DNA from 4 places in the Mesorhizobium sp. M0491 genome. Region 4 is predicted to be linked to each of the others. Evidence: riboswitches for the same ligand, from Rfam matches in the RefSeq annotation. Region 4 holds a riboswitch; each other region holds the start of a gene.

Region 1 (7,337 bases), on a different contig from region 4:
TAACGCTTCGAACCAAGAGAGGCGCCGCCGAACAGCATGAAATGCGCCCCGGTCTGCGACGACACGACGATCTCGTCACCGGGACGGAACACCAGCAGCCGTTCGGCTGGGAATACATCACCCGAAATTGAGACCTCGCCTTCCAGCGTATAGATGGCGCGTTCTTCCGCATCAGCAGGGATTTTCACGCTGGCGCCGGGCGCCAGGCGCAGGTCGGCGTAGAGCGTCTCCGTGTCGGCCCTGACCGGGGACCGCAGTCCCTGGAAATCGCCGATGATGAGGCGCCCGTTGACGCCTTCGGCTTCGATCTCGGGAAGCCGAAGCGCTGCGGTATTCTCGAAAACCGGAGCCACCTCTTCCTTGTCGTCCGGCAGAGCCAGCCATGTCTGCAGGCCGGATACCGACATCGGCGCGCCACGCAGTTCCTCCGGCGTACGCTCCGAATGGACGATGCCGCGGCCGGCGGTCATCAAATTCACGTCGCCGGGCTGAATGACCATTTCGGTGCCGAGTGAATCGCGGTGCCGGATCTTGCCGTCGAACAGATAGGTGACCGTCGACAGGCCGATATGCGGATGCGGACGGACATCCAGTGCCTGACCGGCGCGCAGGATCGCGGGACCCATGCGGTCGAAGAAGATGAACGGCCCCACCAGCCGCCTTTTTGCCGTCGGCAGGGCACGGCGCACCTGAAAACCGCCGATATCCTTGGCGTTGGGTATGACCATCAATTCGATCTGATCGCTGGCGAAGGCATCGCCTGCCTCAGGGTCTTTCCCGGGGAAGAAGCTCATGGACTCTCCTTGTCGGTGGTCGAAGGCCGCCTGGCCGCATCAGGCAAAGCGGATCGCCGCCTTTGCCCGCAGCTTGGCCGCCACCTCTTCGCGATTACGCGGATGCTGGTGGGTTTCCAGGGAATCGAGCAGTTCGCGCGCCGAGGCGGCGATGGCTTCGACGGCATGGTCGAAGGCGTGCTGGTTCTGCTTCGAGGGTCGCGTGGTTCCGCTCAGCTTGCGGACGAACTGAAGAGCCGCGTCGCGCACCTCGTCATTGGTTGCCGGCGGATCAAAATTGAACAGGGTCTTGATGTTTCTGCACATCGCTTCCGTATCTCCTCTTGTCCTTGAGCTGTTTCAATCGGAACGAGTTATATCCTCGATCATGATCATGTCCAAAAACCGGTGAGGCGAGGCCATCGTTCGGACCGAGCCTCAATCCGCGTCGAGTGGCTCCGTTCCAACCGGCTTGCCGTCGCGCGACAGCCTGATCTTCTCGACCTTGTCCTCGGCGGCCTTCAGCAGCCGGTCGCAATGCGCCTTCAGCGCCTCACCACGCTCATAGATCTTGATCGACTGGTCGAGCGGCACGTCGCCACGCTCCAGATCATCGACGATCTTCTCCAGCGCATCGAGTGCCTGCTCGAAGCTCATCGCCTTGACGTCTTCGTTGGTCTCATCGGCCATCATTCATCCTTTCATCAGTCGCCCGACATGGGCGGCGACCGAAAATGCCAATCCCTGCAGATCGTAGCCGCCCTCGAGCAGGCTGACGAGCCGGTTGCCGCTGTGGCGTGCCGCGCGCTGCATCAGCTGGCCGGTCGCCCAGTCGAAATCATCCTCGGTCAGATTGATCTCGGCCAGCGGATCGCGGTGGTGCGCGTCGAACCCCGCCGAAATGATGATCAGGTCGGGCGCGAAATTGTCGAGCGCGGGCAGGACGCGCGACAGGAAGGCATCGCGAAACACTTCGCTGCCGGTCTGCGGCGCCAGCGGTGCGTTGACGATGTTGCCGGCGCCCGTTTCGGTCTTCGCTCCGGTGCCGGGATAAAGCGGCATCTGGTGTGTCGAGCAATAGAGCACCGACGGATCGTCCCAGAAAATATCCTGCGTGCCATTGCCGTGATGCACGTCCCAGTCGACGACGGCAACGCGCTCGACACCGTGTTTCTTCTGCGCATAACGCGCCGCGATCGCCGCCGTGTTGAACAGGCAAAAGCCCATCGCCGTGGTCTTTTCGGCATGATGGCCGGGCGGCCGGGCGGCGACGAAGACGTTGTCGGCGCGGCCCGAAAAGACATCATCGACGGCGGCGTTGGCGGCGCCGATCGCGGTGATCGCCGCTTGCCAGCTCTTCGGGCTGGCAGTGGTGTCGGCATCGATGCGGGCAATCCCCTCGTCGGGGATGGCGGCGCGCACGCGGGCGACGAAATCGGCGGGATGCGCGTAGAGGATGGTGGCCTCGTCGCCTTCCGGCGCCTGAATACGATCGAGCCCGGCAAAGGCTTCGTCGTCGAGCACGCGCTCGATGGCGCGTAAGCGGTCGGGCCGCTCGGGATGTCCGGGCGGCGTGAGATGCTCGAGGAAGATCGGATGGGTGTAGAGACGGGTGGTCATCGTCCTAATCTAGTGACCCGGATCGACAAAGGCCATGCACGGGCGGCCGATGACTGGGGAAAATCGCGACTGCGTCCATTCGCGTCGCCGCAGGCATTGGCCCCGCGGGCGCTTCGGCGTAAGGTCCCTGGTACTGCCTGGTGCCCGCCGCAAGCGGGAGAATCGGGAACACGGTTGAATTCCGTGGCGTGCCCAACGCTGTGAGGGGGACCGCGCCGGTAAATGCCACTGTCGATGACGGGAAGGCACCGGACGCGGGTTGATCCCGAGCCAGAAGACCGGCCTGGCAGGCATTGTCATCCGCGTGGTCAGGCGGATGGCATCAGAGCGACGTGCGTCTACTTGGACGCACAAAGTACGCTCTGTCAGTTTTGAATCTGCAATCGCAAGGGGACAAGCGATGCCGGAACACATGACCGCTGCCATTGACGATGGATTTGACCAGAATGCGCGCGATGCGGTCTACCGCGCCATGTTCACGCGGCGTGACGTGCGCAGCCATTTCCTGCCCACCGCGATCGATGACGACGTGCTGGCACGGCTGCTGCTTGCCGCCCATCACGCGCCATCGGTCGGCTTCATGCAGCCATGGAATTTCATTGTCATTCGCGATGTCAAACGACGGGCGGAGGTGCGCGACCTGTTCCTGGCCGCGCGAGAACAGGAACTGCCGGCGATCGAGGCGGAAAAACAGGCGCTGTACCGCAAGCTCAAGCTGGAAGGCATCTGCGAGAGCGCGCTCAACATCTGCATCACCTGCGACCGGCAGCGCTCGAAGGGTTCGCCGCTGGGACGCTGGCACAATCCGGAGATGGATCTCTACAGCACCGTCTGCGCGGTGCAGAATTTCTGGCTGGCCGCGCGTGCCGAGGGCGTTGGCGTCGGCTGGGTGAGCATCATCGAGGCTGAGGCGCTGAAGCGGCTGTTGGCCATTCCGGATCACGTAACGCCGGTCGCCTATCTCTGCGTCGGCCGTGTTTCCGAGTTCGCTCCCAAACCGGACCTTGAAACGCATGGCTGGGGACGGCGGCTGCCGCTGCCGGAGCTGATCATGAGCGAGACCTTTTCCGGGCAAGGCGAGACACAGCTCAAATCCACCGTGGCGCGCCTCAACACCGTTCCTGCCTCACCAGACACCATCCGCCCAGCCGATCAGGGTGTGGCGCCGGCCGTAGCCCAGCGCGAACCGCCGAAGGAGGCCAGCGCCTTGTCCTTGAGCTCCCTGAACTTCGACGATGCCTCGGCCAGCCGGGCGTCCCAGGCCGGATCGGGCACCTGGCCCGCGATGGTCTTGAAATAGACCTGCATCAGGCAGGCGATGGCGAAAGGCTCGATGAACGCCGCCTTGAATGCCCAGGCGAAGACGATGGCGAGCACAAAAGCCCAGCCGGCGAGCTGGCCAGGCATCAGGAACAGAATCGCACCGGCAGGTGCCAGCATCATCAGAAAGATGATGAACGACATGCCCCACATGATGACCGCCAGCCAGACGGCGTTCTTGACCATGACCTTGCCGTTCTGAGCATAGAGCACTACGCCTTGGCGCGCCGTCTCGAAGGGCGAGGCTGAATTGATGCGGATGTTGTAGCCGAGGATGATCTCGTCGACATAGGTCAGCGACAGGCGGATCACCGTGTTGATGAAGGAGACCAGGCCGCTCAGGCCTGGTATCGGCAGGAAGGCGGCGATACCGCCGAGCAGGCCGGTGATGGCACGGATGGCACCCTTGACGAGTCGGTCGACGACGAAAAGGATGTTGGCTTCGGCAAAACGCTGGGTGACGACATCCCTGGCGTAGGCGATCTGGTCCTGACCGCCGGGAATGTCGCGGCCGTCGATCAGATGAACCATGACGGCGATGTGGCCGGCCTTGACGACATAGAGGATGTATTCGCGGATCCAGTAGACGGCGATCGAGACGACGCCGAAACCGACCACGCCGCCCCACAGGGCAAACGACAGCGGCCCGTCGGGATCGGTGGAGATATTGCCAACGCCATAGCCGACGGAGGCGCCGGTGCCGGTTGCCATAATATAGGCCAGCGTGATGCCGAAATAGACGATCATGCGAAAGACGATGAACGGCCAGGTCCGCATCATGATGGACACCGACCGGCCGATCTCGAAATCCCACATGTGTCCCGAATCTCCGCCTCAGAGATGGTGGAAGAGGATGGACTCAACCCGGCGATTGTCAATTGCGGCCCTGACGCCAAAGGGCGACGAATTCGGGGTAACGGGTTGGTTCGGAGCCCGCCAGCGCGTTGGCTGACGGAGCATCAAACGAAAAACCCGCCTGTGCGGCCGGTCACTGGCGCAAATCAGCACCATGGACGAATATATACCTTAGCTGAGGGCATGGTGTCAAGAAAAATTCCTATCGTGAACAGCTGCCGGCACGAAAGCTCCGGTGAGAACTTCAATTCGACTGCGGATCCGGCTTCTTCAGCAGGCCTTCAAGCAGTTGCTTGAACGCCGTCACCACCTTCTTCGACGTCGTTTCGGGGTCATTCGAATTGGCGATCCGTTGCGCTGCCTGGCTGCTCGCTCCGATGATCAGTCGCGAGGCGGTCTCGGGGTCGAGGCTGGAGACAACGACCCCCTCCTCCTGCAGCGCGGTCAGATGGTCGGTCATTGAAGCGATGCACGCACTGGCATTCGGCCATTGCGCTGGATCCCCCAGCACGGCCGGGCCATCGCGGAACATGATGCGCTGGATTTCCGGCTCCAGCGCCATCTCGATATAGGTCGAGCACTCGTCGACGAAATGTTGCCAGCGGGTCGGTGCTCTCGACGCGACCTCATTGATGCGCGCCGCCATCTCGCCGTCAATCTGGGCTATGACCGCCTGCAACAGCCCCTTCTTGTCGCCGAAATGATGATAGAGCGCACCGCGCGTCAGCCCGGCCGAAGCGGTGAAATCATCCATCGAGGCTTCCGCATAGCCTGTTGTGCCGAAGGCATGACGGGCCGCCGCAATAAGCTTTGCGCGCGTCTCGGCGATCATCTCCTTGCGGGGTTTGTGCATGTGTCCTGGACCTATTCACATACGCTTCGTATGCTAATTGACATACGCGGCGTATGCTCTATCTAATCATCATACGCTCCGTATGTAATTGTCCAATCGTCCTTTGTCGAGGAACCAACCGATGCAAAATCCCTATGCGGAAATCTTTCGTGCCCCCGGCGCCAAGGGCTTTGCGGCCGCCGGCTTCCTAGCGCGCCTGCCGATCGCCATGGCGCCCATCGGCATCGTGGCGATGCTGTCGCAGGCGCGCGGCGAATACTGGCTGGCTGGAGCCGTCTCGGCGACATACGCGCTGGCCAACGCCTTCGTCGCGCCGCAAATATCGAGACTGGTGGACCGCCTGGGCCAGACACGAATCGTCGTGCCCACCACTATCATCGCGGTGCTGGCTTTCGCCGTCCTCATAGCGGCGGCCAACCAGGACTGGCCGGTGTGGACGCTGTTCGTGTCGGCACTCCTGGCCGCCGCCATGCCAAGCATACCTGCGATGGTGCGGGCGCGCTGGACAGAGATTTTCCGAGGACGACCGCAGATGAACACCGCATTCGCCTTCGAGTCCGTGGCCGATGAACTGGTCTATATCGCCGGGGCATCGTTATCGGTCGGCCTGAGTGCCGCCCTATTCCCGGAAGCCGGCGTTCTGGTGAGCACATTATTTCTCGCATTCGGATCAGCGGCCTTCATCCTGCAACGCTCGACCGAGCCCCAGGTGCGGCCGGTCGACCATAACTCAAGCGGCTCGGCGATCCGCCTGCGGCCGGTTCAGATCATCACGCTTGCCCTGATCTTCGTCGGCGCAACCTTCGCGACGACGGAAGTGACCACCGTGGCGATCACCAAGGAGCTTGGCCAACCCGGCGCCGCCAGCCTTGTCATCGGCGTTTATGCGCTGGGATCGTTCGTGCTCGGCATCATCGTCGGCGCGCTCAGCCTGAAGGCGCCGCTGCAACGCCAGCTCGCCATCGCAGTCGCCCTCGTCGCGCTCGGCACGCTGTTGCCGCTCGCCGCCGACACCGTGCCGCTGCTGGCGCTGACCGTGTTCATCAGCGGTGTGGCGATCTCGCCGACCTTCATCACGGCCTTCGGCCTGATCGAGCGGCATGTGCCGGAAGCGATGCTGACCGAAGGCATCACCTGGGTCATGACCGGCATCGGCATCGGCATGGCGCTGGGCTCGTTCGCGGCCGGCGCGGTGGTGGATGCGTTCGGTGCACCGAACGGGTTCTGGGTGTCGGTGGCTTCAGGCACGATCGCGCTGGCCACGGTGCTGCTTGGCCAACGCAGCCTTGCCACGACTGAGTGCGAGATGGACATATGTGAAGCGGCCGCGATTGCCGCGGAATAATCAGATAGCGCCCGGTTTCGAGCCGGGCGCTAGCTGCCTAGAGGATCTCGGTCTTGGCGATGTGGATGCCAAAACCTTCGAGGCCGACATAGTGGCGTTCGCGCGAGGCGATCAGGTTGATCGAGGAGATGCCGAGATCCTTGAGGATCTGCGCGCCGAGCCCGATCTCGCGCCACTCGTTTTCGCGGCGGCGAGCCTCTTCGTGATCCTCGCGGTCGCCGCTGGCCGGCCGTTTGCGTTCCTGATGCGCAACGCCGACGGAGCCTTCTCTGAGATAGACGATGACGCCGCGCCTGCGCTCACCCATCGCCTTCATGATGGCGTCGAGCCGGTGGCTGGTGCCGAAGACATCGGTCACCACATCCTCGGAATGCAGACGCACCGGGACCTCCTCGCCGTCGCGGATGTCGCCGAAGACTATCGCGACGTGATGCATGGAGTCCCACGGCAGCGTGTAGGTGAAGACCTGTGCCTTGCCGCCGAGCGTGTCGATTTCCGAGCACGCGACGCGTTCGACCAGAGTTTCCTTGCGCTGCCGGTAGGCAATGAGGTCGGCGACCGAAACCTGCTT
Region 2 (7,337 bases), on a different contig from region 4:
ACTTCCAGGTCGAAGATGATGAACAGGATCGACACCAGGTAGAAACGGATGTCGAACTTCATGCGGGCGTCGTCGAACGAGTTGAAACCGCACTCGTAGGCGGAAAGCTTTTCGGGATCGGGATTGCGATAGGCCACCAGGAAGGGCGCGGCCAGCAGCGCCAGGCCGACAACCAGCGCCACGCCTATGAACAGGACGATGGGCAGGTATGAGCTCAAGAGTGCGTTCATGCTCGGCTTTCCGTTGGTGCCAATCCACTTTGATTACAGCACCGGACCCTAATGCGGAAGCGTGACAGTTTAACCGCTGAACCGTTTTAAGGGCCTATGCTGCAACGCGGCGAGGGTTAGCGCAGCACTTCCAGCGAAGCAAGTCAAACCTTGTTCAAAACACCGACCTGGACGGCATATCGCGGCAAACTGGTCCGATCCGCTCCTGTTTGATTTCCTGCGCCTATTACTCCACTTTTCTCTCCTGACATGGATGCCGCCAAAACCCTGCTAGCATGGGTTGGAATCAGCCTTTCGACCCTCGGTCAAAACACTTCAAAGTGATGCCTGCATGAAGGAAAAGATCTCGCTCCCCACGGCCCGTCGCATCGCGCTTGCCGCCCAGGGGTTCCTCGATCCCCGCCCGACCGGTACGCCCGACCGCCGGCATTTTGCCCGCACCCTCTCCCGCACCGGCCTGCTGCAGATCGATTCCGTCAGCGCCGTGGTGCGCGCTCATTATATGCCGCTCTATTCGCGCCTTGGCCCCTACCCGTTCTCGCTGCTCGACAACGCGGCCGTGACGCGCAAGCGCACGGTTTTCGAATACTGGGCGCACGAGGCCTCCTTCCTGCCGGTCGAGACATACCCGCTGATGCGCTGGCGCATGCAGCGCGCCGAGCGCGGCGAGGAAATGTATCTGGGGCTCGCCAAATGGGGCCGCGAACACGCTGCCTATATCGAAGAGATCTACCGCCAGGTCGCCGAGCGCGGCCCGATCGCCGCTTCCGCGCTGGAGGGCCAGAAAGGCTCGGGCGGCTGGTGGGGCTGGAGCCATGCCAAGCACGCCTTCGAATGGCTGTTCTGGGCCGGGCGCATCACCACGGCGCACCGCCGCGGTTTCGAGCGCTTCTATGACCTGCCCGAACGCGTGCTGCCGCAGGCGGTCCTCGACCTGCCGGTGCCCACGCCCGAGGACGCGCACCGCGAATTGCTGCGCATTTCCGCCCGCGCCCACGGCGTGGGCACTTCAGGCGATTTGCGCGATTATTTCCGCCTGTCGCCGGCCGATATGAAAGGCCGATTGGAGGAACTGGTTGAAACGGGCGAGTTGCTGCCGGTGCGTGTCGAAGGCTGGGACAAGCCCGCCTATCTTCACAAAGACGCCCGTCTGCCCCGAAAGATCAAGGCCCGCGCCCTGCTGGCGCCGTTCGATCCGGTCGTCTTCGAGCGCTCGCGCACGGAGCGGCTGTTCGATTTCCATTACCGCATCGAGATCTACACGCCGGCCGACAAGCGGCAATACGGCTATTATGTCCTGCCGTTCCTGCTCGGCGACAGGATCGTGGCACGCGTCGACCTCAAGGCCGATCGCCCGGCCAGCATACTGCGCGTCCATGCGGCCTATGCGGAGCCCGGTGCACCGCCTGAAACCGCTGCAGAGCTGTTCGAGGAATTGAAGCAGATGCAGGGCTGGCTCGGTCTCGAACGCATCGAAGTGACGCCTGCCGGGGATTTGGGGCCGGCGCTGCTGAGCGTGATCAGCGACGGGCGCTCTTGACATCAGCCGTCGGCTGCAGCCGTTTGAGGGAGTTTTGTCGGCCTAGGTTCAATGATGGCATCGCAAGAGGTTCTCGACCTGATTCACGAAGCGTTGATTGCGCATGGGATCAGCGCCATCCGTGGACAGAACGATGTCAGGATTGAACTGGAAGACCTGCGCTTTGAAGCCCAAGTTTTCGACAAGGAGCCGTCAGGCTCGGGTCGCAGGCTTGTTCTCGAAATCTACGTCTTCTCACCGTTGCTAGGCACTCAGCCGGTCATCGAATCTTTTGTTGGACTGGGCGACACGCGTGAACAGGCGATTTTCCAAGCATTCGGAAAATTCCTGATCGGTGTATTTCATGTGCTGATCGAGGGCCTTGCGGAGCATGTTTGCGAGAACATGCAAGCCGAGATTGCATTCTGGCAACGGAATGATGCTGGCTGGAAGATCTACGGTGGACCTGTGATCACACAGGCTGCAGTGGAATGCACTCTCAACCGGACATATCCAGCGTTTTATGCCCGCTTGGAAAAACTGTTCACGGCTAAGGTTCGCCCTGGCAGTCATTTCATCCGGATATTCCTGGCGAGCTATGGCGGAGCACTGGTCGGCAACGAAATTCTCCTGGACAACGAAACTTGGCCGGAAGGTCAAGAGCTCCTCGTTGATCAGGACTGGCACCACGGCGACGGGTACCAGGCGCTGCGTCAGGTCATCCTTGCGTTGCCGGGAGATAACAATTGAGCCAACGTACACAGGCTAGCGGATAAACAATGGATATCAAAGCCAGGCTGACCCAAGAGGTGCAGGAGTGCCTCGATAGGATTTCGTCCTTTTCATGGGACGTACATGCGCAGGCAATCCGAAAACGCTACCCTGACCTGCTGGAGACACATTCGGCTTCAAAGTTGATGGCATTTACTTCGATGTGGGTGACGGCGCCGGATGGCTGGACCGGCAAGATGGAGATATCCTTCTGACGGCTTTCGTTACAGCTTTTCCTGATCCCAACAACGAAGATGGCATTCGCGAAGAGCGGTCAGTGGTAGTGAAGCGTCCCCGCCCCTGATTTCAGATTGCCCCTGCGTTGCGTTGACACCGCTGCCCGCAAAAGCCTAAATCCGGTTCAGATGGTCTCTTGCCCGCAACGGCAAGAGCTAAGAGGGAATGCGGTGCGGGGCAAAATCCCAAATCCGCGGCTGTCCCCGCAACTGTAAGCGAAGAGCCAAGGCCGAAAGCCACTGGGGAGTTCCCGGGAAGGCGGCTACCAAGGCGATGACCCGCGAGCCAGGAGACCTGCCGTCTGCGACTTTAGAATCCGATCGCCCGGCGGGTTTCCGGGCAAGGAGCCCGATCTTGGACCACGACAGCAGTTTTTCGGCTGGCACAGCGGATATTTCGTCCGGCCATGATGATGCCTTGGCCGGCGTCACCATCATCGTCTGCGCCTCCTGCCGCGATGAGACCGGCGCCGACGCTCATCCCCGCGCCGGCGAATTGCTGGCGGACGACACGCGCCGCGCCGCATCCGGCGACGACATCCGCATCCGCAGCGTCGAATGCCTCGGCAATTGCAAGCGCCGCCTCAGCGCCGCCATCCTGCGCGACGGGTGCTGGAGCTATGTCTTCGGCGACCTGACCACGACCAGCGGCGCCGACCTCGTGACAGGCGCCAAGCTCTTCGCCACCTCGAAGGACGGCCTGATTCCATGGCGCGGCCGCCCCGATAGCCTGAAGCGTGGCCTCGTTGCCCGCATCCCTCCCTTAGACCTGCTGAAGGATTGACCATGACTGCCCCAGATTCGCCTGCGAACCTCTCCCGCGTTCCCTGCACCGTCGTCACCGGCTTCCTCGGCGCCGGCAAGACGACGCTGGTCCGCCATCTCCTGGAAAACGCCGGCGGCAAGCGCATTGCCATCATTGTCAACGAATTCGGCGACATCGGCATCGATGGCGAGATCCTCAAGGGCTGCGGCATAGACACCTGCCCGGAGGAAAACATCGTCGAACTGGCCAATGGCTGCATCTGCTGCACCGTCGCCGACGATTTCGTGCCGGCGCTCGACAAGATCCTCGCGCTGACGCCGAGGGTCGACCACATCCTGATCGAAACCTCGGGCCTGGCGCTGCCCAAGCCGCTGGTCCAGGCCTTCCAGTGGCCGAGCGTGAAGAGCCGCGTCACAGTCGATGGCGTCATCGCCGTGGTCGACGGCCCGGCGCTGGCCGAAGGCCGCGTCGCCAACGACATGGACGCCTTGCAGGCGCAGCGCGCCGGGGACGAGACGCTCGACCATGACGATCCGGTGGAAGAAGTGTTCGAGGATCAGATCGCCTGCGCCGACCTGATCATCCTGTCGAAGAGCGACCTGATGGACGCCGCCGGCACCGCCCGCGCCAACGCCATCATCAACGAACATTCCGCCCGCGCGGTGAAGATCGTGCCGACGTCGCATGGCAAGGTCGATCCCTCCGTGCTACTCGGGCTCGGTCTCGCCGTCGAGGACGACATCGAAAACCGCAAGTCCCACCATGACGGCGCATTCGACCATGAGCATGACGACTTCGACACCTTCATCGTCGACATTGCCTCGATCGCCAATCCGGACGAGTTGGCAAAGCGCGTCGCCACCGTCGCCGAAGAAGAGAACGTGCTGCGCGTAAAAGGCTTCGTCGAGGTCGGCGGCAAGCCCATGCGGCTCTTGCTGCAGGCCGTCGGGCCGCGCGTCAATCATTACTATGACCGCGCCTGGACCGCGCAGGACGACCGCCGCTCGCGTCTCGTCGTCATCGGCCTGAAGGGGCTGAACCGCCCGGCGATCGAGCGTATACTCGCCGGCTGATCTCGGACACGGGTTGCGATGCACATCCTCACCACGACATCCGCCTCGCTCGACGACCTCGCCGAGCCGGTCGATCTGCGGCAGACGCCGGCGGATATCGTGGCCCTGTCCTTCACCGACAGCGACCTCGCCGGACTGGCGGCAGCCTGGAAGGCCGATGCCGGCCGCCTGCCCTCGATGCGGCTGGCTGCCCTGCGTGACCTGCGCCATCCCATGTCCGTCGACCTCTGGGTCGACAGCGTCACCCGCCACGCCAAGGTCATCCTCGTGCGCCTCCTCGGCGGCTACGACTGGTGGCGCTACGGCTGCGACCAGCTTGCCTCGACCGCTCGCGCACACGGCATAAAGCTGGCGCTGCTGCCCGGCGAATGCCGCGACGAGGATCTGCGCCTGATCGAAGCCTCGACGCTGCCGCGCCAGGAGCTCGATGGCCTGCTCGACTATTTCCGCGAGGGCGGCCCGGCGAATATGAGCGCGCTGGTGCGGAGGCTGGCGCGACTGGCTGGATCGGATGCGGACGTAGCAGAGCCGGTTCCAGTGCCGAAAGCCGGGTTTTATGAGCCAGGACTTGGGGTCGTTGGTGATCCTTCACACCCCCCTCTGTCCTGCCGGACATCTCCCCCGCAAGGGGGGAGATCGGACTTCATCAAAGCCGGCTCTTTTCCCGTTTCATTAGAAGCTGACGCGTCCGCAACCTCGACAATTGGCGAAATCTCCAATGACAGCGCAATCTCCCCCCTTGCGGGGGAGATGTCCGGCAGGACAGAGGGGGGTGTGAAGGAACTCGACGCTGACAACGTCAACGCTCCTATCATCCCCATCCTGTTCTATCGCTCGATGCTATTGGCCGCCGATGTCGCGCCCATCGATGCGCTTTTCGAAGCGCTCCGCCAGCGCGGCATCAAGCCGGTTCCCATCTTCGTCTCCAGCCTCAAGGACCCCGCATCCCTGGCCTTCGTGGAAACAGCACTCGCCTCGCTGAAACCCGCCGCCATCATCACCGCGACCGCTTTCGCGTCCGGCGCCGAACCCGGCAATGAGACCCTGTTCGACCGCGCCGGCATGCCGGTCTTCCAGGTCATCGTCGCCACCACCCGCCACGATGTCTGGGAGACCAACCAGCGCGGCCTGGCGCCCGCCGACCTTGCCATGCATGTCGTGCTGCCCGAACTCGACGGCCGCATCCTGGCCGGCGCCATTTCCTTTAAGGGTGAGAGCGAGACCGATCCAGCACTTGGCCACCGCGCCTTTGCCAACCGGCCGGAACCGGATCGTGTGGCGCAAGTGGCTGACCGCGTCGCGGCCTTTATCAAGTTGCAAGAGACGCCCCGCGCCGAGCGCAAGCTAGCCATCCTGATCCCGGATTATCCGAGCGCGCCCGGCCGCACCGGCTACGCCGTGGGTTTGGATGTCCCGTCCAGCGTGCTGGCCATGCTGCAGGACCTCAGCGAACAGGGCTATGTCGTTGAGGGGATTCCGCAAACGCCGCGTGAGTTGCTGGCGCGACTGGGCCAGGGCGGGCATGGCTTGGCCTTGAGGGATTATGTGGAGTTCTCGAAGGCACTGCCGTCTGCAGCAATTGCTGCCGTAGATGCAGCTTGGAAGGCTGAATATGAGATAGGTTTGTGCGAGGCACCCCCCTCTGTCCTGCCGGACATCTCCCCCGCAAGGAGGGAGATCGGCAGTTCCGCCATCGGCGCTCATTCTGCGACGTTCGTAGCTGGCGAAAGCGGCAATGAGAGCTCAATCTCCCCCCTTGCGGGGGAGATGTCCGGCAGGACAGAGGGGGGTGCTCAAGCGCCAACCGCCGCCCACTTCCCCTTCCGCGCCGCCACCTTCGGCAACATCACCGTAGCCCTCGCCCCAGACCGCGGCCGCTCCGTCGACCGCCGCGCCGACTACCACGACCCGACGCTGCCGCCGCGCCATGCGCTGATCGCCTTCGGCCTGTGGCTGCGCAAGTCGCTCGGCGTCCACGCGCTTGTCCATGTCGGCGCGCATGGCACCCTGGAGTGGCTGCCGGGCAAGACCGTTGCGCTTTCGGAGAACTGCTTTCCCGAGATCGTCACCGGCGCCTTGCCCGTCATCTATCCCTTCATCGTCTCCAACCCAGGCGAAGCGGCGCAGGCCAAGCGCCGCATCGCCGCCGTCACCCTTGGCCATCTGCCGCCGCCGCTGACCGGCGCCGGGCTCGACGAAAACCAACACAAGCTCGAGCGGCTGGTCGATGAATATGCCCAGGCCGACGGACTCGACCGTCGCCGCCGCGACCGGTTGGCAGAGCTGATCGTCGACACCGCGCAAAAGACCGGTCTCGCCTCCGAAGCCGGCGTCGCCACGACCGACGCACCCGACGAAGCGTTGCGCCGCATCGACGCCTGGCTCTGTGACCTCAAGGATTTTGCCATCAAGGACGGGCTGCATATCTACGGCCGCGCTCCGGAGGATGAGCCCGACGCCATGCGGCGACAAAGTGCTGAAGCCGAGAAAGCGGCGCTGCTCGCGGCGCTCGATGGCCGCCACGTCAAGGCCGGCCCGGCCGGCGCGCCCGCGCGGGGTCGCTCGGACGTTCTGCCCACCGGCCGCAATTTGTTCACCTCGGACCCGCGCACCATACCGACGCCGACCGCCTACGATCTGGGCAAGGCAGCGGCGGAGGAAGTCGTGCGCGGCTACATGCAGTCGCATGGCGACTGGCCGCGCTCGCTGGTCATCGATCTCTGGGGCTCGGCATCGCTGCGC
Region 3 (7,337 bases), on a different contig from region 4:
TCGGCGAGGTTCAGCTGGTCTATGTCGACATCGGTCGCGCCGACCTGCCGCTGGTGACCAAGCTGCCCGGCAATGTCGAGGTCAAGCGTGGTTCGACGTTGCGGCTGAGCGCCAATGGCGAGGACCTGCATATCTTCGACGCTGACGGACGGTCGTTTGCCCTTCATGAGGCTGAAGCGAAGGCGGCCTGAGGCAGGACCGCGTCTTGGACGCAAAAAGAGCGGCGGGCTAGGCCCGCCGCTCTTTTGTAGAAGATCAGCTTCGGCTGTTAACGGCCGAAGAGATTCCGGTCGCTGCCCTGAGGGGCGGACTTCTCCACGTCGCCCGACGAATTGAGCAGCTTCTCGACGAGGCCACCGCTGTTGCGGACCGAGCTCGTATGCGCGCTGTCAACCGAAGTAACCGCAGGCTGATTGGCGCCATTGGAGCCAAAGTTGTCGCTGCCGGCGAACGCGCTGCCGGTGATGGCCAGAACGGCGGCGGCAGCAATAAGGATCTTGTTCATTTTAATCTCCTGAATTCTGGATTTCGCCAGGACGGCAGACACAGCTGCCGTCGCTTGCGAAATTGGCTGTTAGCGACCGAAGAGGTTACGGTCGCTGCCCTGAGCGGGCGTCTGGGCAGCCGGTTCCGAGGTCTTGGTGGAAGCCGTGTACGACTGGTCCACTGCGGCGGCAGGCTGGTTAGAGCCGTTCGAACCGTAGTTGTCGCTGCCGGCGAAAGCGCTGCCGGAGATGGCCAGAACGGCGGCGGCAGCAATGAGGATCTTGTTCATCTTAAATACTCCTGAATGTCTGAATTTCGCCAGGGCGGCGGGCGAGCCCGCCGTCGACTGGGAATCGGCTGTTAGTTGTTGCCGAAGAGGTTGCGGTCAGCACCCTGGGCAGGCGCCTGAGCAGCCGGTTCCGACTTCTTGGTCGAAGCGGTGTACGAGCTGTCGACAGCAGTGGCTGCCGCGGCGTTCGAACCGTAGTGGTCGCTACCAGCGAAGGCGCTGCCGGAAATGGCCAGAAGGGCTGCGGCAGTGAGAATGATCTTTTTCATTTTTGTACTCCAGTATCGTCTTTTTCCGTCCGTCTAGCGGCGTGTCTTGGAAATGAAATCGCGTCGTTCGGACAGCCCCGATGTGGGAGGGCAACCCCGCCTTTTCCAATCACGAAGTTGTTCCGTGTGGACCATGAATCCACACCTTGAAATTGTGCCAAGGGAATCTACGGGTATATTTTTCTTCTTTAAATCAGCATGTTAAGTGTAACCGCTGGATGGATCACTGACTGTTTCAGAGGCCCAGCGTTCACACCCTCCTGCACGCACCGTCAACAGAAACGAACCGTTCGGTTCGATTTTAGATCGAGCTAATAGTCACTTTTCGAAACCGTTAACCTTTTTTGACCCCGCCAAGGGGTCCGATTCGGGGATATCGCAGCCGGCAAAATGGTCATCCGGGAGGTGGATTTCAGCCCGCGACGGTCTGCGGGAACGTTCGCAGGCCGTGTCGCGCCGCATGGATACGATGTCGTTTTCATGCCGACGGCGCGCCCCCGATCGTGGTTAGATCATACCATCTCAGGTGCCGCTTCGTGACGACGAGGCGGAGAATTGGGAAGCCGGTCAGAATCCGGCGCTGCCCCCGCAACGGTGGTGGAGTTCAAGTCGCAACGGGAGACCACTGGGCAACTGCCTGGGAAGGTGTCGCGATGGTCCGCAAGGACAACTCCAGAGCCCGGAAACCAGCCCGAGATTGTTAGACTCGACTGATCGCGGTGGGCGGTCAAGAGGTGGATAGCGCATGTCTGGCACCTAGCCGGCCTGCGTTTCAATCCTTCCTCCATCACCACCAGTTCAGTCCTTAGAAACGAGGACAGGACATGGATACCCGCAACGACATGCTGAGGCTCCTGAAGGGGCGCCGGCAAGGCTTTTCGCTGGAGCAGCCCTTCTACACCGATCCGGACTACTTCAAGCTCGACATGGAGCTGATCTGGTATCGCGACTGGCTGTTCATCGGCCATGATTGCGAACTGCCGAAGCCGGGCAGCTACATCACCGTGCAGATCGGCGACTATCCGGTGGTCCTTGTCCGCGACCAGCACGGCAAGATCAACGCCTTCCACAATTCCTGCCGCCATCGCGGCAGCCGTGTATGCAACACGGAGAAGGGCACGGCGGCAAAGCTCGTCTGCCCCTATCACCAGTGGACCTATGAGCTGGACGGCCGCCTGCTGTTTGCCCGCCAGATGGCCGACGGTTTCGACAAGAGTGATTTAAGCCTGAAGCCGGTCGCCTGCGAGAGCGTCGGCGGCTACATCTTCATCTGTCTGGCCAAGGAGCCGGCGGATTTCGCGCCGATGCGGGCGATGATCGAACCCTATCTTTTGCCGCACCGGTTGCGTGAAGCAAAGATCGCCTTCGAGAGCACGATCGTCGAGAAGGGCAACTGGAAGCTGGTCTGGGAAAACAACCGCGAGTGCTATCACTGCGCCGCCAATCATCCTGAGCTGTGCAAGACCTTCCCCGAGGCTCCGACCGTGACCGGCGTCAACGGCGCCGACAGCGACCCTGAAATGGTCGCGCACTGGGCCAAATGCGAGGCATCAGGCCTGCCGAGCAAATTCCGCATCGATCCGGCAGGGCAGTACCGCGCCACCCGCGCGCCGCTGCTGCGCGATGCCGTCAGCTACACCATGACGGGAAAACGGGCGGTCCAGAAGAACCTGTCCGACAGCGTTTCAACCGACCGCATCGGCTCCTTGCTGCTTTATCATTATCCGACAACCTGGAACCATATCCTCGGCGACCATGCCGTCACCTTCCGCGTGCTGCCGATCAGTGCCACGGAAACCGCGGTGACGACAAAATGGCTCGTCCACAAGGATGCGGTCGAAGGCGTCGACTACGATCTCGCTGAGCTCACCCATGTCTGGACCGAGACCAACGACCAGGACCGTCGCATCGTCGAGGAAAACGCCTTCGGCATCTTGTCGCCGGCCTACGAACCAGGCCCCTATTCGGAGCTGCATGAGGGCGGCGTGATCCAGTTCGTCGAGTGGTACGCGTCGTTCATCGGACCGCGCCTTGCAGAAGGCGACCGGCCGGCCCTGCGCAGCGTCGCCTAGCCCAGGGGACAAGAGGATGAATGCGATGACGGACCTTGGCCTCTATCGCCATCTCGACCAGATGACGCCCTGGAACGACAGGCTGCAGGTGCTGGAAGTGATCGGCGTCAGTGACGAAGCGCCTGACGTGAAGACCTTCACCTTCCGCTCCGACAACCAGACCTGGTTCCGCTACAAACCGGGCCAGTTCGTGACGCTGGAATTGCCGACATCGGACGGGCCGCTGATGCGCACCTACACGCTGTCGTCCTCGCCGTCGCGGCCGTTCTCGATCGCGGTGACGGTCAAGGCGCAGGCGGGCAGCACCGGTACGCGCTGGATGTTCGACCATCTGACGCCCGGTTCGCACGTCAAGGCCTATGGGCCGACCGGCGACTTCTCGCTGCACAGCCACCCGGCGGCCAAATATCTGTTCATTTCGGCCGGCTCCGGCGTGACGCCGATGATGTCGATGCTGCGCTGGCTGAACGACTGCGCGCCATGGACCGATGTCGGCTTCGTCAACTGCGCGCGCCGCCCGGAAGAGATCATTTTCCGCAAGGAACTCGAGCTGCTCGGCAGCCGCATGCCCGGCCTGTCGCTCGGCTTCATGATCGAGGAGCGGTCGAGCCGCGAGGGCTGGTTCGGCCATATGGGCCGCATCGACGCGATCCGGCTGCCATTGCTGGCGCCCGATTTCCGCGAGCGCGAGATCTTCTGCTGCGGCCCCGATCCCTTCATGCGCGCCGTGCGCGGCATGCTGGAAGCCGCCGGCTTCGACATGGCGAAATACCATCAGGAAAGCTTCGCGGCGCCTGCCGTGGAGGAGATCCCGGCGCCGTTCTCGCCGCCGGCGGAAGACGGCGCCGCTGCTGCAGTCGAGGCCGTGACACCAATCCGGTTCTCGCTTTCCGATGTCGATGCCGAATGCGTCGCCGGCCAGACCGTGCTGCAGACGGCACGCGCCTCTGGGGTGCGGATTCCCGCCGCCTGCGAGTTCGGCCTGTGCGGCACCTGCAAGGTGAGGAAGGTCGCGGGCGACGTCGAGATGAGTCACAATGGCGGCATCCTCGATCACGAAATCGAGGACGGCTTTATCCTCGCCTGTTGCTCGAAGCCGCTTTCGGCGCTTGAAATCGAAGCGTGACCGGCTGCGCTCGCCCGGAGCCTGCGCCATCTTGCCAAAAACCCTGCAAATGGTTAGACGCCTGCAACGGTGGGGTTGACCGTAAGGCCCGAAGATCATCTCCGCGGCCTGCTCGGCGGGGGAGCAAATATGCGACAATCCGGCATCTATGCCATTGCCAGCAAGGATATCGTCTTTGAATCCTTCGACGGCGAAGCCGTCGTTCTTGACCTGACCACGGGCAAATATTTCGGCTTTTCTGATTCAGGCAGCAGGCTTTGGGATGCACTGTCGTCCGGCGTGCCTGCCTCCGAACTGGTCGGCGCCGCGACCGGAATTGGCGCCCTCGATGCCGCCGCGATTGACGGCTTTGTTTCACAATTGCTCGAATTCGGCTTGCTGGCGGCCGTAACCGATGGCGTGGCAAGACCGGTTTCCAGCGAATTTCTGGCTCAGCTCGCCGCTGCCAGAGAGCCCCTCAAGGTCGATATCCATGATGATCTCGCCGATCTCATCGTCGTCGATCCCATCCACGAGGTCGAGGAGCCCCTCGGCTGGCCGGCGGTAAAGCAGGCCAACTGAGCCGCCCACTAGGTTCTCGCTGCCGGACAGCTCCGGAACAGGCAAATCATGCCGAAAGTCACTCTCGAAAACCTGGCTGACTACGCACGTCATGTCCTGGCACAAGCGGAGAGCAGCGCCGCGCATTATCCACTGACTTGCAAGGTGGGCTTGCCGCATCTGGATCTGACCGCGCATGTGAGTGCCGGCGCGTTGGCGGATGCCTTCGCTCATGGCTTTGTCACGGCTCCGGGCAGCCGAACGCCTGCCGACATCTGCCGCATCTTCGTCGCGCATCCCGGCATTGACGGCATCGCGGTACCGGCCAGTTGGGGCCAGGGACCCTTCACGCAGCATGGCTTCGCCACCCAACTGGCGGAAGCAGGATTGCGCGGCAACCATTTCCACGATCTCGATTTCTGGCAGTTCTATGATCCGCAACGTCGCGTTGGCGTGCAATTGATGGCCTCGGCCGATGTCTTTCCACCGTGGGAGCCGGGAGCGCCGCTGCGCCCCTTCCTCCATTGGGAATATGCGGCACGTGGCATGCGGCTGGCCCATGCGGGGACGCTCGGCACCAATGGCAAGGGCGTGCTGTTGGCCGGCGCGGGCGGCGCCGGGAAATCCGGGACCGTCGCCGCCGGCCTTCTCCACGGGTTGGACAGCGTCGGCGACGACTATGTGCTGGTCGACCTCTCCAACGGCGTGACTGCCCGCCCGTTGTTTTCAACGCTCAAGCAGGATCCCCAGGGGTTCGCGCGGCTTGGGCTGAAGCACCGGCTGAAGGCCCATGGTCCGCTCAACTGGCAAGGCAAGCATACTTTTCACATTGATGACATCGCGCCTCGGCCGGTGCCCGAAACTCTGGACATCGTTGCGCTGGTGGTGCCACATATCGGCGGAGGCGAGGCAAGTTCAATCGTGCCGGTGTCGCGCAGGGATGCCATGATTGCCTTGGCGCCGTCCGGCATAGCGCAGATGCCGGGCGAGCGGGAGAGCGGCTTTCGCTTCTTCAGCGACCTGACCCGCCTGCTGCCGTGCTATCGTCTGTCGCTGGGGACGCAGCCTCAGGAGATAGCCGGCACGATTGCGGACTTTCTCGCGCGGGGCGATTCGTGAAACTGAGCGTGATAATGCCCGTCTACAACCGTGAGCGCTATGTCGTTTCGGCATTGCGCTCGCTGGTGCGGCAGCGGGACGCCGCCGATCTCGATATCATCGTCATCGACGACGGCTCGACCGACGGCTCTACTGAGGCCGTGCGCTCGATGATGCGCGAAAACCCCTGCATCCGACTGTTCCAGCAATCCAACATGGGCGTAGCCAGGGCGCGCAACGCCGGGCTGCGGCAACTGCCGCCGGATGCGGAGTTCGTGTCATTCCTGGATTCGGACGACATCTCGCTGGCCGGACGGTTCAAGGCCGATCTCGCCCGCTTCGAGGCTACTCCCGGGCTTGAGCTGACCTATTCGCTGATGACGCTGGTCGACCGGATCGACGATGAGCAGCTGAAACCGGCAGTCGACAGCCGCACGATGACGCTTCGGGGAATTTCGCTGAGCGCCGCCGTGTTCAGCAGAGGGCTTGTCCGCCGGACGGGCGAGTTCGATGAGGATTTCGAGCAGGCTGAGGATACCGACTATCTGCTGCGCGTTTTCGAGGCGGGACCGAACTACGAATTGTTGGACGCGGTCGCGATCTACTACCGACGCCACGCCGGAAATGTCACCAAGGAGCATAGCGGCAGGGTCCGCAACCATTTGCGTGCAATCCACAAGTCGATGCGGCGGCGCAAGGCCGATCCGTCACGGCGTGAGGTCCAGGGCATCTTCGAATTGAAGAGTCCCGCCGATTGGCGAATGCTATGATGCTCGACACAATCGGGTCGGATCAGCCAAGCCCGGAACGCTGCTGGAGACGCCAATGAGGCTGAGCGTCATCATGCCGGTCTACAATCGCGAACAGTTCGTTGGCCTGGCGCTGCGCTCGCTGCTCAGGCAGCGCGAAGACATCGATCTCGACATCATCGTCATCGACGATGGGTCGACCGATGGCTCTGCGGCCGTCGTGCGGTCGTTGATCGACGACGCCCCGTGCATTCGTCTTTTCCAGCAGGTCAATGGCGGGGTCACCAAGGCGCGCAATGCCGGGCTGAAGCAGTTGCTGCCGCAGACCGGCCTGGTGTCGTTTCTCGATTCGGACGACATCTCCCCGACAGGGCGCTTCAAGGCGGATCTCGCCTGCTTCGAAGAGGATCCGGGCCTCGACCTGACCTATTCGCGCATGACGCTGATAGACAAGATAGATGGAGAGACGCTGGAACCGGCCGCCGACAGCCACTCCATAACCGTGCGAGGGATCCACCTGTCCGCCGGGATCTTTGCGCGAGACCTCATCGAGCGCACCGGTGGTTTCGACGAGGATTTCAAACAGGCCGAGGACACCGACTATCTGTTGCGTATCTTTGAGAGCCAGGCAAAATACGTTATGCCCGATACGGTGGCTCTCTATTACAGGCGTCATCCCGGCAACATGACCAAGGAAGCCGATGTGCC
Region 4 (7,337 bases):
TATGCCGAGCGACTAGCAAAGGCAGGAATCATCACAAACTTTAATATGGTGCCTGGCGACCCGCGGGATCCGGCGGTCACAAGCGGAATTCGCCTGGGGGCACCAGCAGTGACGTCAATGGGCATGCGCGATGTGGAAATGGAGCAAATTGCTGGCTTCATTGACTCCGTCCTCCAGCGGCCAGACGACGAAGATCTCCATGCCTGCGTGCGAAGAGACGTTGCCGACTTGTGCGCTGCGTTCGAGGTCCCGGGCATCTCCGACAAGTAAGGTGGGCCAAGCAAAATGCCCATACCACATCCAACACCCGAAGCGAGGTATTCATGGCTAGGCAGTTCGTGTTCTCTTCCGAATCGGTTGGCGCGGGGCACCCGGATAAGTTGGCCGACAACATCTCGGATGCCATCCTCGACGCCATCCTCCGCACAGATCCCAAGGCGCGCGTCGCCTGTGAAGCGTTGGTAAAATCAGGGATAGTCGTTCTGGCTGGCGAGATTACCAGCGATGCCCAGGTGGATTACAGCCAAGTTGCGCGCGATACGATTCTCGACATTGGGTACGACGACGAGGCCGTCGGCTTCGACGGCCGGCGTTGCTCCGTCGTCCATGCCCTCACCGAGCAGTCGCCCGACATCAGCCAAGGCGTTGACGAGGGAAGAGGGCAAGACCTCCAGCAGGGAGCGGGAGATCAGGGCCTCATGTTCGGCTACGCATGCCGCGAAACCGATACCCTGATGCCTTTGCCGATCCAGCTCGCTCATCGCTTGACGAAACGGCAGGCGTATGTCCGGAAGGCACAGCTTGGCTGGTTGCGTCCTGACATGAAATCCCAAGTCTCAGTGCGCTATGAGGGGTTGCGCCCGGTCGCCCTGGATACCATCGTCGTGTCGACGCAACATGACGAGCAGGTCTCGCAAGAGACTGTCCGCGAGGGCGTCATTGAGGAAATCATAAAGCCTGTCCTGCCGACCCACCTGGAGACGGAAGGCATCAGAATTCTGGTCAACCCGACGGGGCGGTTCGTAGTCGGCGGGCCGCGCGGCGACTGCGGTCTCACTGGACGCAAGATCATCGTCGATTCCTATGGCGGGATGGGTCGTCATGGCGGCGGCGCCTTCTCGGGCAAGGACCCGTCCAAGGTTGACCGCTCGGCTGCCTATGCGGCCCGCTATGTCGCAAAGAACATCGTCGCCAGCGGACTTGCGGACGTGTGCGAGGTGCAGCTTGCTTACGCAATCGGCGTGGCCAGTCCGGTTTCCGTCATGGTCAACACGTTCGGGACAGCCAGGGTTGAGGAAAGCAGGATCGAGCGCCTCATTCTTGAGTTGTTCGATCTCAGACCGAAAGGCATTATCAAGATGCTTGATCTCTTGCGCCCTATATACCGCAATACAGCCACCTATGGCCATTTCGGCCGTGAAGAGCCTGATTTCACCTGGGAGAAGACAGACAGGGCGGACGAATTGCGTCGCGAGGCAGGACTAGCCGCCCCGTGAAGCCGCCGGCGAGCGAATTGGCAAGCGGAAAGCCCAAGCGGAGACATTGATGCCGGATTATGACGTGCTTTGCATCGGCAATGCCATTGTCGACATCATCGCCCAGTGCGACGACGCTTTTCTGGTGACCAACGGCATCATCAAGGGTGCCATGAACCTCATCGATACCAAGCGCGCCGAGCTGCTCTACAGCCACATGGGGCCGGCGATCGAGGCCTCCGGTGGCAGCGCCGGCAACACGGCGGCCGGCGTCGCCAGCTTCGGCGGCCGCGCCGCCTTCTTCGGCAAGGTGTCCAACGATGCGCTGGGCGAAATCTATGCGCACGACATCCATGCGCAGGGCGTTGCCTTCGACACCAGGCCGCTCGAGGGCGAGCCGCCGACGGCGCGCTCGATGATCTTCGTCACCCCGGACGGCGAGCGCTCGATGAACACCTATCTCGGCGCCTGCGTCGAGCTTGGGCCTCAGGATGTCGAAGCAGACAAGGCGTCTGGCGCCAAGGTCACCTATTTCGAGGGCTATCTGTGGGACCCGCCGCGCGCCAAGGAGGCGATCCGGCAGACGGCGAAGCTCGCGCACGAGGCCGGGCGCGAAGTCTCCATGACACTGTCGGATTCGTTTTGCGTTGACCGCTACCGCGACGAGTTCCTCGATCTGATGCGCTCGGGCACGGTCGACATCGTCTTTGCCAACAGCGACGAGATCAAGTCGCTCTACCAGACCTCGTCCTTCGACGAAGCGGTGGCGCAGATCCGCAAGGACTGCAAGATCGCCGCCGTCACACGCTCGGAAAAAGGCTCGGTTATCGTGCGCGGCGACGAGACCGTGGTCATCCATGCGACCGCCATCAAGGAGCTGGTCGACACGACGGGCGCCGGCGATCTCTACGCCGCCGGTTTCCTGCATGGCTACACGCAGGGCCGCGACCTCAAGACCTGCGGCGACCTTGGCTCGCTGGCGGCCGGACTGGTGATCCAGCAGATCGGCCCAAGGCCAAGGCAGAATTTGCGCCGCGAGGCGGAACGGGCTGGGTTGCTGTAGATGCGCGGGCAACTAACCAGCCGCCCTACTGACGCGATCATCGCAGTGGCGGAACTGTGTCAAAGCTCGCTGATAGCGACAGCCATTCGCTTCGGAGAACTGACCGATTCTGCTGCCGTGAAGCTCGCTGGAAGAGCGGTGCAAGGCGGGCTTGCCTTGACGGCATTCACCGTCATCGAGATCGCCACCGGCATTTTCCAGAAGCTCAGCTTGGGGAAGGCCAGTAAGGTTCCTGAGGTAACGGAGAACTCGCGGCGTCTGTCGGAGCACTTGACTTGCGATCACGTCCCACGATGCCGAATGCGGGCAGACTGGTTCGCCATTGGTATGGGACCAGCGGAATTGGCAGCAGGGCTTCATCTTCGAAGTCGAGCCGCAACGTGTCTCGCTCTTGCAAATCGCAACTCCCTCACGTGGCGACATCCAAGCGTACAGCGAATATCGGCGCGACGTCGAAAGACTCGTCAATCAAGTCAACAACCGGCATGGCACGGACGAGTGGATGCCGATTATCTATGAGAACAGGTCGTTCACCCAAGCTGAGATAGCGGGTCTTTACAGAGCCGCGCGTGTTTGCGTTGTGACGCCGTTGCGCGATGGCATGAATCTTGTGGCGAAAGAATACATTGCTGCACAAGATCCGAGCGACCCTGGCGTTCTGGTGTTATCGAAGTTTGCCGGCGCGGCCGAAGACTTCGGCGAGGACGCCCTGCTGGTAAATCCGAGGCTCTCCGACGAGATAGCTACCGCGATCTCAAGAGCGGCCAGCATGCCGCGCGAGAACGCATCCAACGCGGCGGAGGATGATGGACAGACTTGAAGCGTATACGATCCACCATTGGTCAGCGGACTTCGTTCGGCAACTGGACAGCAGCCGGGTTACGGTCCCTGCGGATCACTTCCACTATGTTGGCTTGGGCTGGATCAGCGAGGCCCAAATGCCTTCGTATCGGACCGAGCCAGAATTGCACACCGCGCTGACGCGTGCACTGGATAAAAACTGGGTCCTGCCGATCGTATGATGCAGAATATGAAGCACGCGAGCTTTGCCTGCATTTGCGCATCCCTCAATGCCGAGCGCTTGGAGAGAGAGATACTTATCCTGACCGCCTGAATGCGGCTTAAGCGGCTTATCGGGACCACAGTCGGGCTTTGCATCAGACCCTTGAGCCAGGCTCCAGTCAGTGTGGTCTCTTGCCGCCGAGCGGAGTCATCACGATTGCCTAGTCACCCGTGATGACGACTGGCGTGCCAATTCCCCTCGGACCACGGTTTGGCGCTCACTCCGAGAAAACCGCTTCTACCACGCACGCACGGCTTGCGGCCGCATCGTTAAACATCGCCACCAATGCGATCTTCTGCATTCTAATGACGTTGTCACGCGCTTGAAGTCTTGTCCGAAATCCTTCATCGGCGACCTGCGAGGTATGTCGCAGCCCGACAGGGATCCATTAGTTGGACAATGGTGGCAGCGGAGCAGCGCCGCCAATGGGCGACTGAATATTTCACAATGTTAGACAAGCGTAAAAGCGAAATCACATAACGACATAAACATTTCGTTATGCGTCATTGACAAAAGAGCGGACTGCTGTGATTGTCTGCGTGTCGTGGTTCTCGCGTGCGGCGCTGCCGCAGCGGAGCTAAGAGGGAAGCCGGTGCAATGCCGGCGCTGCCCCCGCAACTGTTAGCGGCGAGCCAACCCCACTCATGTCACTGAGGCGAATACCCTCAGGAAGACGGGTAGAGGCTATGACCCCGCGAGCCAGGAGACCTGCCACGGCGAATTACGTCCACGGGCGGGGTGTCTCGGTGGCCGCTGCAAGCCGGCGTTCGTGCCGGCCTGCTAGCGCCTTCCTTGTCATCGGCGCCCCAACCATCGGGGTATGACATGACTGACTCTCAGGAAATTCCTGTAGCAACGCTCGGCGTGCCGCGCTTCGGTCGTCGGCGAGAACTGAAATTCGCGCTTGAAAGCTACTGGTCCGGAACATCGTCCGCTGGCGACCTTCTCACGACGTCGAAGGCGCTCCGTGCCGCTAGCTGGGAAGAGCAGCGCGATCGCGGCGTGTCGAAAATCCCGTCGAACGACTTCTCGCTTTACGACCATGTGCTCGACACCGCAGCCATGGTCGGGGCCGTTCCATCCCGTTACGGCTGGAATAGCGGCGAGGTCCCACTTGACATCTACTTCGCAATGGCGCGCGGCAACCAGGGTCAGACGGAGGATTGTGGACACGCTGGTCACCAGGAGGAGGCTCATGGACCTGGTGTAACCGCGATGGAAATGACCAAGTGGTTTGACACCAACTACCACTACATTGTGCCGGAACTCGATGATGATCAGACGTTCGCCCTCTCGTCATCGAAGCCGGTCGATTACTTCCTCGAGGCTAAAGCTCTCGGCATTCACACACGCCCAGTCATCCTTGGACCCATCACCTTCCTCAAGCTGGCGAAATCGCCTGCCGAGGGGTTCGGTCCCATCGCGCTCCTACCGCGGCTGCTGCCCGTTTACGAGCAAGTCCTGCAGAAGCTGAAGCTGTCGGGAGCCGACTGGGTGCAGATCGATGAGCCAGCGCTTGTCCTCGATCTGAACCCGAACGAACGAGCTGCGTTCGAATTCGCCTATGGCCAGCTGTCGAAAGCCGCGCCCGAGCTGAAGATCATGCTGGCTACGTATTTCGGGTCGCTGGGAGACAATCTCGAAACCGCGGTTTCTCTGCCCCTGGCCGGGCTGCATATTGATCTCGTGCGCGCTCCCGAGCAGCTGGAAACGGTGGGTCGGCTCGCTCCGAAGGATCTGGTGCTCTCGCTTGGCTTGATCGATGGCCGCAACGTCTGGCGTGCGAACCTGCCCGCCATTCTCGACCGCATCAAACCGATCGTCGCCGGCTGGCCCTTGGACCGCGTCGAGATCGCGCCTTCTTGCTCGATGCTGCATGTGCCGATTGATCTGCGCATGGAGACGGAACTCGACGCCGACATCAGGTCGTGGCTCGCCTTCGCGGCCCAGAAGACCGACGAGCTGGTCTTGCTGGCCCGGGCCCTGTCCCAAGGCAGGGATGCGGTGGCAGGCGCGTTGAAAGCGTCTGCCGAGGCTGCCGCCACGCGCGTGACATCCACGAGGATCCATGACCCGCTTGTTCAGGGGCGGATCGCTAGCATTGAGGACAGCGCGAAGCGACGAGAGAGCGCTTTTGGCGAGCGCTCCAGAGTCCAAGCCGGCTCACTCGGGCTGCCGCCGTTCCCGACGACGACCATCGGGTCCTTCCCGCAGACGCCGCAGGTACGCAAGGCGCGGGCCGCTCATGCGAAGGGTCAGCTGAGCTATGTCGACTATGAGACGTTCCTGAAGAAGGAGATCGAGGCTGCAATTCGCTGGCAGGAAGAGATCGGGCTGGACGTGCTGGTGCACGGTGAGTTCGAGCGAAACGACATGGTACAGCATTTCGGCGAGCAGTTGTCCGGCTTCGCGCTCACCCAGCATGCCTGGGTACAAAGCTATGGGTCGCGCTACGTGCGTCCCCCCATCATTTTCGGCGACGTATCGAGGCGCAATCCGATGACAGTGCGCTGGTGGCAATTCGCCCAGTCGCTTACGGAAAAGCCCGTGAAGGGAATGCTCACAGGCCCAGTCACCATTCTCAACTGGTCTTTTGTTCGCGACGACGTACCCCGCTCCGAAGCCTGCCGCCAGATCGCGCTCGCCATCCGCGACGAAGTGACGGATCTCGAAAGATCCGGCGCAAGGATGGTCCAGATCGATGAGGCCGCGTTTCGCGAAGGATTGCCACTGCGCCAATCTGACTGGAAAGTCTATCTCGACTGGGCTGTCGAATGTTTCCGGATCGCTTCAACGGGTGTAAAGGACGCGACTCAAATTCATACCCACATGTGCTATTCGGAGTTCAACGAGATCATTCACGCGATTGCTGGAATGGATGCGGATGTCATTTCGATTGAGACGTCGCGCTCGAAGATGGAACTGTTGGACGCCTTCACGAGCTCCAAATTTCCGAACGAAATCGGTCCCGGCGTCTATGATATTCACTCACCACGCGTCCCGGAAGTCGGCGAGATTTCGGACTTAGTCATGCTTGCCCGCGAGCGACTGTCCGACGGCCAACTGTGGATAAACCCGGACTGTGGCCTCAAAACACGCAAATGGGAGGAGGTCCGCCCTGCCCTCATGAACATGGTCGCTGCGGCGCGCGCGCTCCGGCAGAAAGTGCAGGCGTGAGGCTTCTCTTCCTCACCGTGTGGGGAGTTGCCGGCTGGCGGACGTCGGCCGGGAATATGCCAACCCGATCACACTCTTGGAATAAGCCACTCGGCGAAAATGTGCAATTTTCCTTCGGCACGTGTCCTCATCGCGCAGAAATATAAATGTGACACTACGCTATAGTATTGGTCCTTGGGAACATACAGGCCCCGCGCCTCGAACAAATCGTACACACGTCGTTTCTCAAAGTAGACTGCTTGGCACGTTCGCTCAGGCGGCGACAATATATGGTGCTGCGCGTCTGTCCGCTTCCCCAGCTGATTCGCGCAGACTACGGGCGAAGTGGCAGGTTTCGGGTATTGCTAGCCTCCCGCCAATTCGGAGATGGATGTGGCAATTCGTGTGGCACAAGTAAAAGCCGCAATCATTTTCGATTACGACGTCCGCAGCCAGTTGGCCCTTTATTTTCCTGAGATCTGCGTTACAGGCCGGGGCGTTGTCGCCGTTTCGGAGGGTAAGATGGGATAGGCGACCTCGGGTGCCTCTCCGGTCAGCGAGTTGAGGAAGGCAACAAGCA

What was found. Region 4 has a riboswitch for cobalamin ahead of metE (5-methyltetrahydropteroyltriglutamate--homocysteine S-methyltransferase). Riboswitches for the same ligand answer to the same signal wherever they lie in the genome.
Region 1: another riboswitch for cobalamin. It lies ahead of bluB (5,6-dimethylbenzimidazole synthase); the one in region 4 lies ahead of metE (5-methyltetrahydropteroyltriglutamate--homocysteine S-methyltransferase).
Region 2: another riboswitch for cobalamin. It lies ahead of NKI69_RS30540 (DUF1636 family protein); the one in region 4 lies ahead of metE (5-methyltetrahydropteroyltriglutamate--homocysteine S-methyltransferase).
Region 3: another riboswitch for cobalamin. It lies ahead of NKI69_RS22200 (aromatic ring-hydroxylating oxygenase subunit alpha); the one in region 4 lies ahead of metE (5-methyltetrahydropteroyltriglutamate--homocysteine S-methyltransferase).

What each region holds. Positions count from the first base shown of each region.
Region 1 covers NZ_JAMYRE010000023.1:20,132-27,468, forward strand. The annotation lists gene NKI69_RS25830 (pirin family protein) at 1-794, opposite strand, end outside; gene NKI69_RS25835 (DUF2277 domain-containing protein) at 834-1,100, opposite strand; gene NKI69_RS25840 (exodeoxyribonuclease VII small subunit) at 1,212-1,463, opposite strand; gene NKI69_RS25845 (histone deacetylase family protein) at 1,467-2,393, opposite strand; cobalamin riboswitch at 2,515-2,694, shown strand; partial or broken gene bluB (5,6-dimethylbenzimidazole synthase) at 2,806-3,423, shown strand; gene NKI69_RS25855 (hypothetical protein) at 3,546-4,529, opposite strand; gene NKI69_RS25860 (TetR/AcrR family transcriptional regulator) at 4,813-5,421, opposite strand; gene NKI69_RS25865 (MFS transporter) at 5,543-6,766, shown strand; gene ribB (3,4-dihydroxy-2-butanone-4-phosphate synthase) at 6,804-7,337, opposite strand, start outside.
Region 2 covers NZ_JAMYRE010000033.1:32,746-40,082, forward strand. The annotation lists gene NKI69_RS30520 (NADH-quinone oxidoreductase subunit A) at 1-230, opposite strand, end outside; gene NKI69_RS30525 (winged helix-turn-helix domain-containing protein) at 562-1,770, shown strand; gene NKI69_RS30530 (DUF6348 family protein) at 1,822-2,499, shown strand; gene NKI69_RS30535 (hypothetical protein) at 2,529-2,735, shown strand; cobalamin riboswitch at 2,870-3,073, shown strand; gene NKI69_RS30540 (DUF1636 family protein) at 3,112-3,540, shown strand; gene cobW (cobalamin biosynthesis protein CobW) at 3,543-4,595, shown strand; gene NKI69_RS30550 (cobaltochelatase subunit CobN) at 4,614-7,337, shown strand, end outside.
Region 3 covers NZ_JAMYRE010000017.1:74,992-82,328, forward strand. The annotation lists gene NKI69_RS22180 (ABC transporter ATP-binding protein) at 1-191, shown strand, start outside; gene NKI69_RS22185 (DUF680 domain-containing protein) at 269-505, opposite strand; gene NKI69_RS22190 (DUF680 domain-containing protein) at 575-775, opposite strand; gene NKI69_RS22195 (DUF680 domain-containing protein) at 847-1,044, opposite strand; cobalamin riboswitch at 1,552-1,753, shown strand; gene NKI69_RS22200 (aromatic ring-hydroxylating oxygenase subunit alpha) at 1,869-3,116, shown strand; gene NKI69_RS22205 (FAD-binding oxidoreductase) at 3,142-4,242, shown strand; gene NKI69_RS22210 (PqqD family protein) at 4,372-4,803, shown strand; gene NKI69_RS22215 (hypothetical protein) at 4,852-5,901, shown strand; gene NKI69_RS22220 (glycosyltransferase family 2 protein) at 5,916-6,650, shown strand; gene NKI69_RS22225 (glycosyltransferase family 2 protein) at 6,706-7,337, shown strand, end outside.
Region 4 covers NZ_JAMYRE010000004.1:275,153-282,489, reverse strand. The annotation lists gene glyA (serine hydroxymethyltransferase) at 1-270, shown strand, start outside; gene metK (methionine adenosyltransferase) at 324-1,496, shown strand; gene NKI69_RS06980 (adenosine kinase) at 1,546-2,538, shown strand; gene NKI69_RS06975 (trehalose-6-phosphate synthase) at 2,861-3,358, shown strand; cobalamin riboswitch at 4,130-4,331, shown strand; gene metE (5-methyltetrahydropteroyltriglutamate--homocysteine S-methyltransferase) at 4,427-6,778, shown strand; gene NKI69_RS06965 (cytochrome-c peroxidase) at 7,222-7,337, opposite strand, start outside.